3 regions of the Bartonella sp. HY328 genome follow, and region 1 is predicted to be linked to each of the others. Evidence: predicted binding sites of a transcription regulator. Region 1 holds the regulator's gene; each other region holds the start of a gene.

Region 1 (4,275 bases):
GTTTGCCTATTGCTGTGTTGCACAAGGTATGAAGGTATTTTATATCCGCAAATTCGGTCAATGGTTCTAAAATCGAGCTTTCGCTAACCTTTAAAAAGAAATGCCCTGCATTAACCAATGCAGGGCATTTTTTATTTGACATATAGATGTAACGCTCTTTTTATATATTATGACAATAAGCATTTTTAGAGGGGATCAATCATGAGCCATAAACCACAATTTTTGAAAGATAGTAAAGTTTGCAATTTGATATTTTTAGCCAATGATCTTGATGAAACACAAAAATTTTATGAAGATATTTTGGGGCTAAAAGTCACCCGCTTTACAGATGAAGACGAAGTCTTTTTAATTATTAATCAAAATGACGGCGTTGAGCTGGTTTTCTTTGAAGGTGAAGTTGAAGGCTCGACTTTTCCGGTTACGGTTTTTAACTTACCCAATGGTGGGATTAATAAGATTGTCGATGGCTTGGAGCAGGCAGGCATTACTATTATTAATGGTGTTTCGCCAGTTCCAGGCGGTTTATCTGCCGATTTTGAAGATTGTAATGGTTATGTTCTATCGGTCTGCCAAAGCGAAGACCAACCATTATAAAAACCCATTATAGCTATCAAGTCGAAAAATAATGATGCCCAAAATTACCATGTTGGCATTTTCTAGAGTTTTTAATGATTTCATATAAAATCAAAAGAAAACATAAAAGGGCGCTTAAAGCGCCCTTTTAAAAATAAATTACGATTATGCTTTAAGTCTATTGGTTTTGCTGCCGTAATAGCATCGCACCGATGACATCAGCATGACGGGCTTCAGGAATTGCATAGCCAAGAGCCACAGTTTCCTCATGCTCGGCACGCGGTGATGGTACTGGCACAGGAACATGCTCAATCATTGCTGCAACTGCATCATTATGGACTGCAGGAGTTTGTAATTGATTAATGGTTGGTGCAGCTTCACGCATAGCAACTTGCTGCATAGTAACCGGCTTAGCTGTTTCAATATTTTGTGCAACTGAAATTGCTTCACTGCGTGTTTCAGCTTCCTGACGGATAACGCGGTCAAATTTCGGTGCCGCACCACTCTTTTCTTGAGCAAAGGCCAAGGCAACATTATAAGGTTGATCATTAACTGCAAGCTGCAAATTGCCATCGCGGCCACGTTTTTCGTAAAACGCATTGCCACCAGCAACCAAAGTGTAATGCATGTTGCGATAAGGGAATTTAAGACCAGCAGTATGAAAGAACATAGCATTCTTCAATTTTGGGTGACGTTCGCCGCGCAATACTGCATCTGCAGCAGCTTGAACATCAGGCATAGCCTTGGAATTCATGGGGCGGGTTAATACACCTGGTGCAAATTGCTTGGGTTGGCCAACCACACCACAAATTGTCTTAGGGTAATGACTTGAATTAACGCGGTTCATAACCACAGTACCAACAGCAATCATACCTTCGCGGCTAGAACGGTTCGCCTCAAAGAACATTGCACGCTCTAAGCAAGTGCGCTCACTTAATGGGTAAGAATAGGTCTTTTCACCACCAAGGCTTGCAATACTCTTACCACTATTGGAACAACCTGTAACAACAAGCGGAGCAAGCAATACTCCAACCAGTGCCATCCATTTCGCTTTAATTGAAAACCGCAATAGACTTCTCACTCTTTAATTTATCCAAGGCATAGCGCCGGATTACACAATCGTAATATATATGGCGAAAAAAAGGCAAATTGGCAATTTTGTCACAAAAACCACCAAATCAGCGCAATATAATCGCTTTATACGCAATTTTGGCCTTATGTTCCTAAATAAAAGTTAATGACAGCACTGTGCTGCAAAACCAACACTAAAACATGTTCTTATGTTTAAGAAAGAGTTAACATCCACAAATTTAATCGAATTCTAAAACAAATTTTACAGTTTTAACGCATCAAATCTGCTTCCTAAACTATTATCCAAATGAATAGCCAGTACCACGCACTGTGCGAATAAGATCTTTTTCACCAATATTAATTGCTTTACGCAAGCGGCGAATATGAACATCAACCGTACGGTCATCAACAAAATTATCATTGCCCCATACCGCATCTAATAATTGGGTACGAGTGAAAACGCGGCCCGGAGCCATCATAAAAAACTCAAGCAAGCGAAATTCAGTCGGCCCAAGCTTTACTTCAACATCCTTGTAGAAAACACGGTGTTGTTGCCGATCAAGAGTTAAGTCATTATTCGATAAAACATGGGCCAAAGTACTTGGATTAACACGGCGCAAGAGTGCCTTAACACGTGCCATCAATTCGGGAATTGAAAAAGGCTTGGTGACATAATCATCGGCACCAACAGATAAACCGCGTATACGCTCATTTTCTTCACCACGCGCCGTCAACATGATAATCGGTAAATGGGCAGTGGAATCGCGCTGGCGCAAGCGGCGGCATAATTCTATGCCTGATAGGCCCGGTAGCATCCAATCCAATAAAACAAGGTCAGGTCGGTTTTCCTCCAACTCAAACTCCGCATCATCACCCCGCATAATGACCCGCACCTTATAGCCCTCAGCCTCAAGATTATAACGCAACAATATTGTTAGTGCATCCTCATCTTCAACAACTGCAACTTCTGGTACTCGTGCCATATTTTCTACGTCCCTCACAAAAAACCATGAGTGGTTAATCAAACGTCCAATAATCCTATGCCAAATATAATTTATCACAGGCAAATATGCTGTGACATGCCATAGCACCATTGTTCGTGATCACCCCATGGTTATCACGTCTAAAAAATCTAATCATTTCGGCCTATCAAGGGTGAATATTCATGCAAATATTTTTAACAAGCTGATATATTGAATTGTCACCCTTAATTCTTAATTGGGGGAGATCCCCTCCCTCAAACCAAAGTCTTATTTATGGTCCAATTCTTCCGTCACCAAAGTGTGGGTTAAATCTTCCCGATGTCGCTCACTACTTGGATAATTACCACTAATAATATAATGTACGGTTTCAGCAATATTAGTTGCATGGTCGCCAATGCGCTCAATATTCTTGGCACAGAATAATAAATGCGTACAAGCCGTGATATTGCGCGGATCTTCCATCATATAGGTCAATAATTCACGGAACAAGGATGTATAGATAGCATCCAGTTCCTCGTCTTTCTTGCGCACAATATCAATGCGCTCAAGCGAGCGCATTGAGTAGGCATCAAGGACTTCTTTCAGCTGGTTTACAGCCAGAGACGCAAAGTTTTCGAGACCACGATAAAACGAAGTTGGCTGACGATTTTCAGAAATGGCTGCAGCACGCTTACCAATATTCTTGGCCATGTCACCAACGCGCTCTAAGTCAGCTGCGATGCGGATAGCGCCAACAACTTCACGCAAATCGATCGCCATTGGCTGGCGTTTAGCAATGATTGTTACTGCACGTTCATCAATTTCGCGTTCAGCTTCATCAAGAATACGATCTTCTGCTACAACCTCATCAGCAAGCATTAAGTCATCACGAATAATAGCATCGACCGAGCGTTCCACCATGCGTTCCGCATAGCCACCCATCTCGCCAATTCGTTGGGTTAAATACTGCAATTCTTCATCGAAAGAGCGAACAATATGCGTAGGCATGAGCTTTATCCCTTATAAATCAGCCGAAACGGCCCGTAATATAATCTTGAGTCCGTTGTTCCTTAGGTGATGTAAACATCATCTCAGTTTCACCAACCTCAACCAAGTCACCCAAATGGAACATTGCAGTAAATTGCGAAACACGTGCTGCCTGCTGCATGGAATGCGTCACAATAACAATTGTATAATTTTGGCGCAAATCGTCAATGAGCTCTTCAATACGCGCCGTTGCAATCGGATCCAACGCCGAGCATGGCTCATCCATCAAAATGACTTCAGGGCTAACGGCAATAGCGCGAGCTATGCAAAGGCGCTGTTGTTGACCACCAGATAGCCCTGTTCCTGCTTCCTTTAAGCGATCTTTAACTTCACCAAAAAGCCCTGCTTTAATAAGACTTTTTTCAACGATTTCATCAAGCTCGGCTGCATTTTTCGCTAAACCATGAATACGTGGGCCATAGGCCACATTTTCATAAATGGATTTTGGAAAAGGGTTTGGTTTTTGGAACACCATACCAACCCTTGCACGTAGTTCAACAACATCAATGCTTGGATCGTAAATATCCTCATTATCAAGGGTTAAAAGACCCGTTACTCGCGCACCTTCAATCGTATCATTCATACGATTAAGGCAACGAAGAAATGTTGATTTACCGCAACC
Region 2 (4,275 bases), 250 kb from region 1:
CGCGTACACCCGTTAGCATCCATGCTTGCGCAATGCGCCCAGCCTCAAAGGCATTAGTAAGGGTGCGCACCATCGGTTCTTGGCCGATAAGATCAGAAAAATCTTGCGGACGATATTTGCGGGCAAGAACGCGATAAGCTTGTTCTGCCGTATTATTGTCCATGCTATCAATCCAAATATCTGAAAAAAGGTTGGCTAAAATATTTCTAGATTTATGGCATTTTGCCAACAGCTTTGCAATTTATTTATTTGCAAAAAAATTGCGATTTACACAGCCGAAATATCCAAATCCAATATGGTAAATGATGAGCTGCAAAGCTTAAAACAGGTGGGAAACTGGCTCGGTGACCCGACCCAGATTCGTTAGGGCTGCTTCCTTCCGGACCTGACCCGATTGGCGAGTGGTTCGTCCACCACCAGCTTCCCACTTGTCATATCGTCAATTTAAGCGCAAAAAGCAAGTATTGATTTTTAAAAAATGGTAAGAAAATACAATGAATAGTCAATTTTCTCTTGATAATCGCTTAGAAAACGACACAAAACTGATCTGTTCCATGAATATTTGCGATTTACGCCTGCTAGATGATAGCCGTTGGCCATGGTTGGTTCTTATTCCAAGAATCGCTAATGCTGTGGAATTGCATATGCTGGATGCGCAAAGCCAAAGCGCAATTTTTGCAGAAATAATGAGTGTATCGCAAGCTTTGCATAAAATTTTTCCCAATACAAAAATTAATACTGGTGCGCTTGGTAATATGGTGCGGCAATTGCATATTCACATTATTGCACGCTGTGAAAATGATGCAAATTGGCCAGGGCCAGTTTGGGGCGTTGCAGGAAAAACAGCTTATGATGATGAGGCTGCCTTTACTATAATGGATAAAATCAAACATGCTTTAGGGAATGATGAGCTTAATTAAAAAAGAAAAATAAAGTTACGGTAAAGCTAAAAAAGGCAAAAATTATATGATTTTAAGTAGATTTTACAGGAGGTTAATCTATTTTTAGAAAACCCGATTAACCTATTTAATAGCTTTTAAATATCGATCATTTTAAAAAGTTTGTCTTTGCTGATGAAATTTTTAAATGCTGACATATGTAGAATAGAACGAGCAAACACAAGATGCTTTGTTCTGTAAATTCTGTTCATCTGTGCTTAGGATCAAATAGGCTTATTTAGTTTAGCCTGTAGACGTCAAGGCATTCTTTTATTTGTAATATTGCAGTTTTCGGGGGAATGATATGCCAGCACCAATTTCTTTTTCAAATATTGCTTTTACTGGTAATCCAATTATCCGCGATTCTGAAAAGCGCAGCGATGATTGTGTGGAGCTTGCGCTAAAAACTGCCGAAAGCTTAATAATATTGTTTGTAAATGGTCTTGTCGTACAAAAGGAAGATACGCCATTACTTGCTCTTGACGAAGTCCAGCAATTTGATCCCGATTGGAAAAGTGCCGTTTATCTTGGACAATATCGTGGCCGTTCGGTTCTTGCTGCCCATAGTGATATCCAGATTGATGATTTAACCGAGCCGTTTATTGCCAGTAATTTACGTGGTCTTTATGCGGATACAAAAATTGCGGCACCTTTCGTTGGTGCTTTGGCGCAAGCCTCATCCTTATTAAATTGGCATGATAATAATGGTTTTTGCGCGCGCTGTGGTGGTGAAACGGTGATGCGCGGCGGTGGCAATCGGCGTAGTTGTAGTAGCTGCGGTGCTGAGCATTTCCCACGTGTTGACCCTATTGCAATTATGTTGGTAACGCGCCGGGATAAATGTCTTTTAGCCCATAATCATAATTTCACCGAAAAGCGTTATTCTTGCTTAGCTGGTTTTGTTGAGCAGGGCGAAACCTTTGAAGCAGCCGTGCGGCGAGAAGTATTTGAAGAAGTGCGGGTTAAAATCGGTGAGGTTACCTATATTGCAAGCCAGCCATGGCCTTTTCCGCAAGCCTTAATGCTTGGCAGTTTTGCTGATGCCCTTAATGATGATATTTTCATTGATGATAGTGAAATAGCCTCGGCTCAATGGTTTGATCGTGCAGAAGTAAATAGCATGCTACTTGAAAAACATCCGCAAGGTTTTAACTTGCCACCTATAGGCTCCATTGCCAGTTACCTTATTCGCCGTTGGTTACATAAATTTACTAAAGGTAAAGTTTAGAGGCCCTATCGACAGCAGATACGTAAAGATTTAAGATGCTTGGTTTATTAAGACACCTAACGAATTAGGGGCTGCCCCTAATTTAACGCTTGTTCTATCGCGCCTGTGTTTTGTCATGAAACTGCAATGTCATGACGATAACACTTAATGGTATTTAGAATGACGAGGTCGTTATGTTAAAAATTTTTCGTATTTGCGCAATTGGGGCGCTGGTTTCTATGTCTGCTTTATCTGCTTTTGCACAAGTGCATCTTGATCACTTACCGCAAAGTGACAAGGTTCCAGACGAATTTGTCGCTGTTATTGAAATACCGCAGGGCAGTAATGTAAAATATGAAATTGATAAGGAAAGCGGGCTTATTTTTGTTGACCGCTTCCAATCTATGCCTGTGGTTTATCCTGCCAATTATGGTTCAGTGCCAAGCAGTCTTGCTGGTGATGGTGATCCTCTTGACGTCATTGTTTATACTCGCAGCCCAATTATGCCAGGTGCAGCCATTAAAGTACGCCCGATAGGCATGTTAAAAATGATTGATGGCGGCGAAACTGATGATAAGATCGTTGCGGTGCCAACATCAAAAATTGATCCAACCTATGACACTATAAAAGAGCTTAAAGACTTACCAGAAATTGAAGTTTTACGGCTTGAGCAATTTTTCGCCATTTACAAGAATTTACCCGAAGGGCGTAAAAAAGTTGAGTTAAATGGCTTTGAGGATGCGGCTGCGGCTCGTATAGCGATTAAAACCGCTGTCGATGCCTACAAGGAAAAAAATACCGCGCATTAGAGCGCATTTCGATCTGATTGAATCAGATCGGCGCTCTAATCCATTGTTTACACCGCGTTTTTATCCAAAAACCGCTTCACACTTTTCGGAAAACGCTCTAAGCTTAGCAATAGCAAACTATAGGAAAAAATAAAAAGCGCTTATGTGAAACAAACACAAGCGCTTTATTTATGCATTAATGTTTAACTCTTAATCAAGAGTGAAGTCAAAACGGTAGCTACCTGATACACCAACGGTGAATTGGTTTTTAGAGCCGCGCTGCTTAACAAGGCTAGAATCGGCCGCAGGACCGGTTAAACGATCATATTCAGCAAAAAGACTGGTGGTGATCTTGTCAGTGGTTTTCCAAGTCACCGCACCGCCAGCACCAACTGAGCCAATGCCGCCTTTTGGATTATAAGGCTTGAGGCCGGTTAATGGTGCGCGAATTTCATCTACACCATAAAACGCTTCATAATAATCTTTTGAAGCAACAAACATTCTTGGGCCGGCTGAAACGCGAACGGTTGGCGTAACATCGTGGAAAGCATCAACGGCGATATCAGCAACAACCCCTTGGTGAGAGCGAATACCGTGGCGCACTTCAACACGCGCGCGCATCCAATCAACAGGATAAAGCTCAGCGAAAAGACCTGCTTCACCGCCGAGTTTAACACGTTTCATACCCTTTAGATCATCCGATGTGCCGCCATCACGCTGCCAAATAATCTTACCAACAATACCAGCATTAAATGGACCCGAAGAAATGAGACCAAAGGAAGGATTATCATTACGTGAGGAAAAGCGCGCCTCAGAACCGGTGCGGCCAATTGAAAAAATCGGCGCAAATTTAAATTCGTTCTTAGAATCACCTTCATAGCTGGGGGCACTATAAGCCGAACCACCTAAGGTAAGGGACCAGTTACCAGACCAAAAATGTGCTTTTTCTTGCGGCATAGCAATGCCATCATTATAGCCACTGCTATTATTACTATAGCCGTTATTATTGTAACTATTGCCGCTATTATAATCGGCAGCCATAGCGGGTAGCGCGGCAAATGATGCGGCTGATAAAAGTGCAGCAGTAATTATTTTTTTTGTGCCGCTTCGTAAGTGATGACCTAAAAACACGTTATAAAACTCCAATATAAACCCCGCCTTGTTTTCACGATTCCGGTGGTCAAGATTAACCATATTACCTGAAAGTCAAAAAGAAAACACCATCATTGTCGGCAATAAGTGTAAAATTTGATTTAAATAATGAAATCAAGTTTCATATTTTAAGCCGAAAAGTGTTTTCTTTTATTTTATGGTTTCCAAGGGGTTAAAATTATTTTTCAAG
Region 3 (4,275 bases), 470 kb from region 1:
GATGCATGCCCTTTCGCGCCAACAGCTATTCGTCCAACCCAAGCACTTGCAACCGAATGGGCAGTAAAAAAGCCAATAGTTATTAATGTAATGCCGGTTATAAACCATATTAAAGATGTGCTTAAGGTACAAATAAGCCCTAAGAATAATATCAAAACTGCTGCAATAAGCAAATTACTGCGTTGATATTTCTCGGTAAGACTACCTGCGATGGGTGACACAATCATACCAGCGATAAAACTTAAAAAGACAAAACCTATCTGCGTAGGGCTAAGGTTAAATGGCGGTGCGGATAAACGAAAATTGGCATAATTTAAAATGGCAACAAAAACACCAAAAATTAAAAATATGTAGCAAAAAATCAATAATAGTCGCATTGAGCCAATATGACCAAACCAAGCATGAATATGATGGCGCACATCAAATCCCTTGTGGCGAATAAAATGGTGCGGCTTGGGTAAAAGCAGATAAAAAATTATCGCGGCAATAAGATCAACAACACCGATAATTGCAAGCGCCCCATGCCAATCAAACCATTCAATCAAAATACCCATGCCAACACGACCCATCATGCCACCAAAAGCGGTACCACCAACATATAGGCCCATAATTTTTCCAAGACCTTTGGGCGAAATTTCTTCTGCTAAATAGGCCATGGCAACGGCAGGAACGCCACCAAGCATGATGCCTTCTAAAGCGCGTGCTACAAGTAACCAATGCCAGCTTGGGGCAAAGGCAGCAGCTAGATTACAAAGCGCGGCTCCAAGCATAGAACACGCCATAAGACCACGCCGCCCTAGAGCTTCTGAAAAAGCACTGGATAGTAAAATGGAAAAAGCCAAAAATCCGGTTGACAGCGATAAAGCAAGCGAGCTTTCCGCTGGCGTTACATGAAAGTGACTAGCAAAGGATGGTAATAAAGGTTGTACACAATAAAGCAGGGAAAAGGTGACAAAGCCAGCAAAAAACATGGCAAGACTTATGCGATGAAAAGCTTTTGTCGCCGGTAATACACCATCATCGACATTGTGAATGGTGGTAGAATGATTGATATTTTCTATTTTTTGCATCTTACTCATCATCTTGTTTTGCTTTTTTGCATCAAAGACATAATTTCGACAGAAATCAAAATAACATTTTGTGATTAATAGGTTCTAACCCTAGCTATTTAAAGACATTTATATAAGAGATTAAATCTATTCAAAATCTTTGGGCGGGTAATGCGCTATTTTAGGCAAAGTCTATTTAGAAAAATACTCATGATAGTTATTGCACAACAATGTTTGATTGTGCCAAGCTTTGCTGAAAATAATACTATTGAAGCAAATGTTAATAAGCTCTTTGATGCTATTCCAAATAGCTTTAGTAGCTGCACTACCGATAAGATGGCAGCTCCTTCTAAAGTGGATTTTGAAGTTACAGAAAAATTAGCAAGTTTGGGAAAAATGGGTGATGGTGTTCTTCCCGTTCTTGTTGCAAATATTACGTCAGATAAAAACAGTAACAGATTTTTAGGCGGCAATTCATTTGCAAGCCTATGTGCGCTTAGTATAATTGCAAAGGATAGTCTCAATTTTAACAGGATTTATAAAATAATCGATGATTTCTATCCCAATAAAATCTATGCAGCCAGCTATCCTTATGAACTTAATCATAAAATCCAGTTGGATATGATAGATCAGCTTGGCAATATAAAGTGCGAATACCACAATAGGCAAACCCGTTGCTGGTTAAAATAGCAAAGGTTTAAATTAAAAATCTGTTTTTTACCTTTATCTTTTTTTTAGTGTCATAACACTGTAATCAAAGGCACTTAAACCCTCCATGTTCACATAAATGTTATTTTGAGTGGAGTGGTTTGGTTAAGCATAGCAATGTGTTTTGCTTTATCTAAGGTTTTTAGACCAGCCAACTTTATTCTCAAGAAAACGAAAAAGCAGTTCAATGGGTTTGTTTTTATGCTCCTTTGCCGGAAAGCTCTAAACACAAGCAATATTGGCTATTGTTTACTTGTCTATTAAAGTGGAGTTATTATGCAATTTTTAAAAAAGTGGTCATTGGTTTTGGCATGTTCTGTTGTTGCTATTACTAGCGCGCAATCGGAGGCTGTAAAATTTGATGCGGTGTTAAAAGAACATGCAATTTTGCCAGCTCAAACCTTTACAGTGCCACCTGTCAATGCACCGCGCGCGCTTAATGCTGCTGGGCGTTTTATTAATGGCAGCCGTAATGAAGTTCTAAACAGTGATATAGTACCAGCAAGTGGTTTAGCTGTTCCCTTTGCAGGGCAGGCGATACAAGGCTTTTCAGGTATTCGCGCATTGGGCGATAATCGTTTCTTGGTGCTAACCGATAATGGTTTTGGCACACGTGCAAATTCAAGTGACGCTATGCTTATGTTCCATTTTATCAAAATTGATTGGCAACAAGGGCGCCCAGCAGTTGAAAAAACGATCTTTTTAAAAGATCCTAATCGGGTTGTGCCATTTCCAATTACCAACGAAAATACCAGCGAGCGTTATTTGACTGGTGCTGATTTTGATCCCGAATCCATTCAATATATTGGTGATACATTCTGGATTGGTGAAGAATTTGGTCCATATCTTATCAAATTAGATAAAAATGGTGTTGTTCTCGATGTTTTTGCCACCGAAGTTGGCGGCGTTGAGCATAAATCCCCCGATAATCCATTCGTTAAAGTTGCCCCGCAAGGCGATGCTATTAAGGGTATTAATACTGGCCGCTCTGGTGGATATGAGGGCATGGCACTGAGCGTGGATAATAAGACGCTCTATCCATTGCTTGAAAAGCCATTTTATCTTGAAGAGAGTAAAGAGTTTGAACAAAAAAGCGGCCATACAGTATTACGTATGTTTGAATTTGATCCAAACTCCAGTAAATGGTCAGATAAAATTCGCTATTATCCGCTTGAAGATGCCACTCATGCGATTGGTGACTTTAATATGATCGATGAAAATCGTGGACTTATTATTGAACGTGATAGCTTTGAAGGCGATCCGCGTGATAGCCGAAACGAAAAGCCAGCTGCATTTAAGCGAGTTTATTTGGTTGATATTAATCAGCTCGATAAAGAGGGAGTGGTTAAAAAAATCGGATATATTGATTTGATGGATATTAAAGATCCGAACAAAAAAGGTCGAACTGGTGTCGTTGACGGTGTTTTAAACTTCCCATTCGTCACTATTGAAAATGTCGATATGATTGATGATAGCACTATCATTATTGCCAATGACAATAATTATCCATTTTCTACCGGCCGGCAATTTGGCAAAGCAGATGATAATGAATTTATCTTGCTGGATGTTAAGGATTTTCTCGCAGCCAAATAATCCATAAACCCAAATAATACAAAAATAATTTAAATTCTTGTGCTTTGCCAATTACGTTGGCAAAGCATTTTTTTCTGCCTTCAATAATTCTATGACGGCCTTAGTGCAACTTCACACAATCTTTAGGTTTTATTGATAATTTGTAAATCGTAACGCAAGTAAGACAAAGCGTTTTGTGTCACATCGCGATATGAAAACAGAACTGGCCAATTAATTATGAAAAATTAATGTTTTTCATGGTCTTTCTAATAATTCGTTAAGCATAATGGCGCAAAATGCAACCAAATCAGCTTGGTATAAACCAATCAACTGGCTTGGTGGCTTGGTTTTTCTTGGCTGTTTGATTTTGAAAAGCGATGAAGGCAAAAGATGACTGAAGGTTATGAGCGCCATATACCTGTAATGCTCGGGGAAGTTTGTGACAGTGTTGAGCCGCTTGATGGGGCAATTATTGTCGATGGAACCTTTGGAGCAGGCGGTTATTCGCGTGGCTTTTTGGAAAAAGGCGCTCATGTAATTGCTCTTGACCGTGATCCTAATGCCATTGCTGGTGCAAAGCCATTGCTAGATCAATATAAGGGCCGGCTCACTTTAATTGAAACAGCTTTTTCGAATATGGCGCAAGTCATTGATGAAAAGGTTGACGCAGTCGTCCTTGATATTGGTGTGTCATCTATGCAAATCGATGAAGCAGAGCGCGGATTTTCTTTTCAAAAAGATGGCCCCCTTGATATGCGTATGTCACAAAAAGGCGTGAGTGCTGCCGATGTGGTCAACCGCTTAAAAGCAGGTGATCTTGCGCGCATTTTTGGTTTTTTGGGCGAAGAGCGCCATGCAGGGCGTATTGCCCGTATGATTGAGGCGCGCCGCGAAACAACACCTTTTACCCGCACGAGTGATTTGGCTAAGGCAATTGAAGCAACTA

What was found. The regulator PhoB, encoded in region 1, activates phosphate uptake and scavenging genes when phosphate is short. The targets are predictions, from matches to a motif close to TGTCATNNANCTGTCAT.
Region 2: N5852_RS01425 (inorganic diphosphatase) is a predicted target of PhoB. The motif match lies at 2,278-2,294, and genes of this name have one in related genera.
Region 3: N5852_RS04435 (esterase-like activity of phytase family protein) is a predicted target of PhoB. The motif match lies at 1,788-1,804, and genes of this name have one in related genera.

What each region holds. Positions count from the first base shown of each region.
Region 1 covers NZ_CP104883.1:594,359-598,633, reverse strand. Annotated here, with positions in the region: gene mgtA (magnesium-translocating P-type ATPase) at 1-70, shown strand, start outside; gene N5852_RS02470 (VOC family protein) at 202-594, shown strand; gene N5852_RS02465 (cell wall hydrolase) at 752-1,615, opposite strand; gene phoB (phosphate regulon transcriptional regulator PhoB) at 1,944-2,627, opposite strand; gene phoU (phosphate signaling complex protein PhoU) at 2,895-3,614, opposite strand; gene pstB (phosphate ABC transporter ATP-binding protein PstB) at 3,634-4,275, opposite strand, start outside.
Region 2 covers NZ_CP104883.1:349,016-353,290, forward strand. Annotated here, with positions in the region: gene N5852_RS01405 (DNA polymerase III subunit gamma/tau) at 1-163, opposite strand, end outside; RNA gene ffs (signal recognition particle sRNA small type) at 329-425, opposite strand; gene N5852_RS01415 (HIT domain-containing protein) at 495-920, shown strand; gene nudC (NAD(+) diphosphatase) at 1,243-2,166, shown strand; gene N5852_RS01425 (inorganic diphosphatase) at 2,340-2,954, shown strand; gene N5852_RS01430 (MipA/OmpV family protein) at 3,144-3,890, opposite strand.
Region 3 covers NZ_CP104883.1:1,065,385-1,069,659, forward strand. Annotated here, with positions in the region: gene N5852_RS04425 (MFS transporter) at 1-1,070, opposite strand, end outside; gene N5852_RS04430 (hypothetical protein) at 1,260-1,739, shown strand; gene N5852_RS04435 (esterase-like activity of phytase family protein) at 2,034-3,350, shown strand; gene rsmH (16S rRNA (cytosine(1402)-N(4))-methyltransferase RsmH) at 3,720-4,275, shown strand, end outside.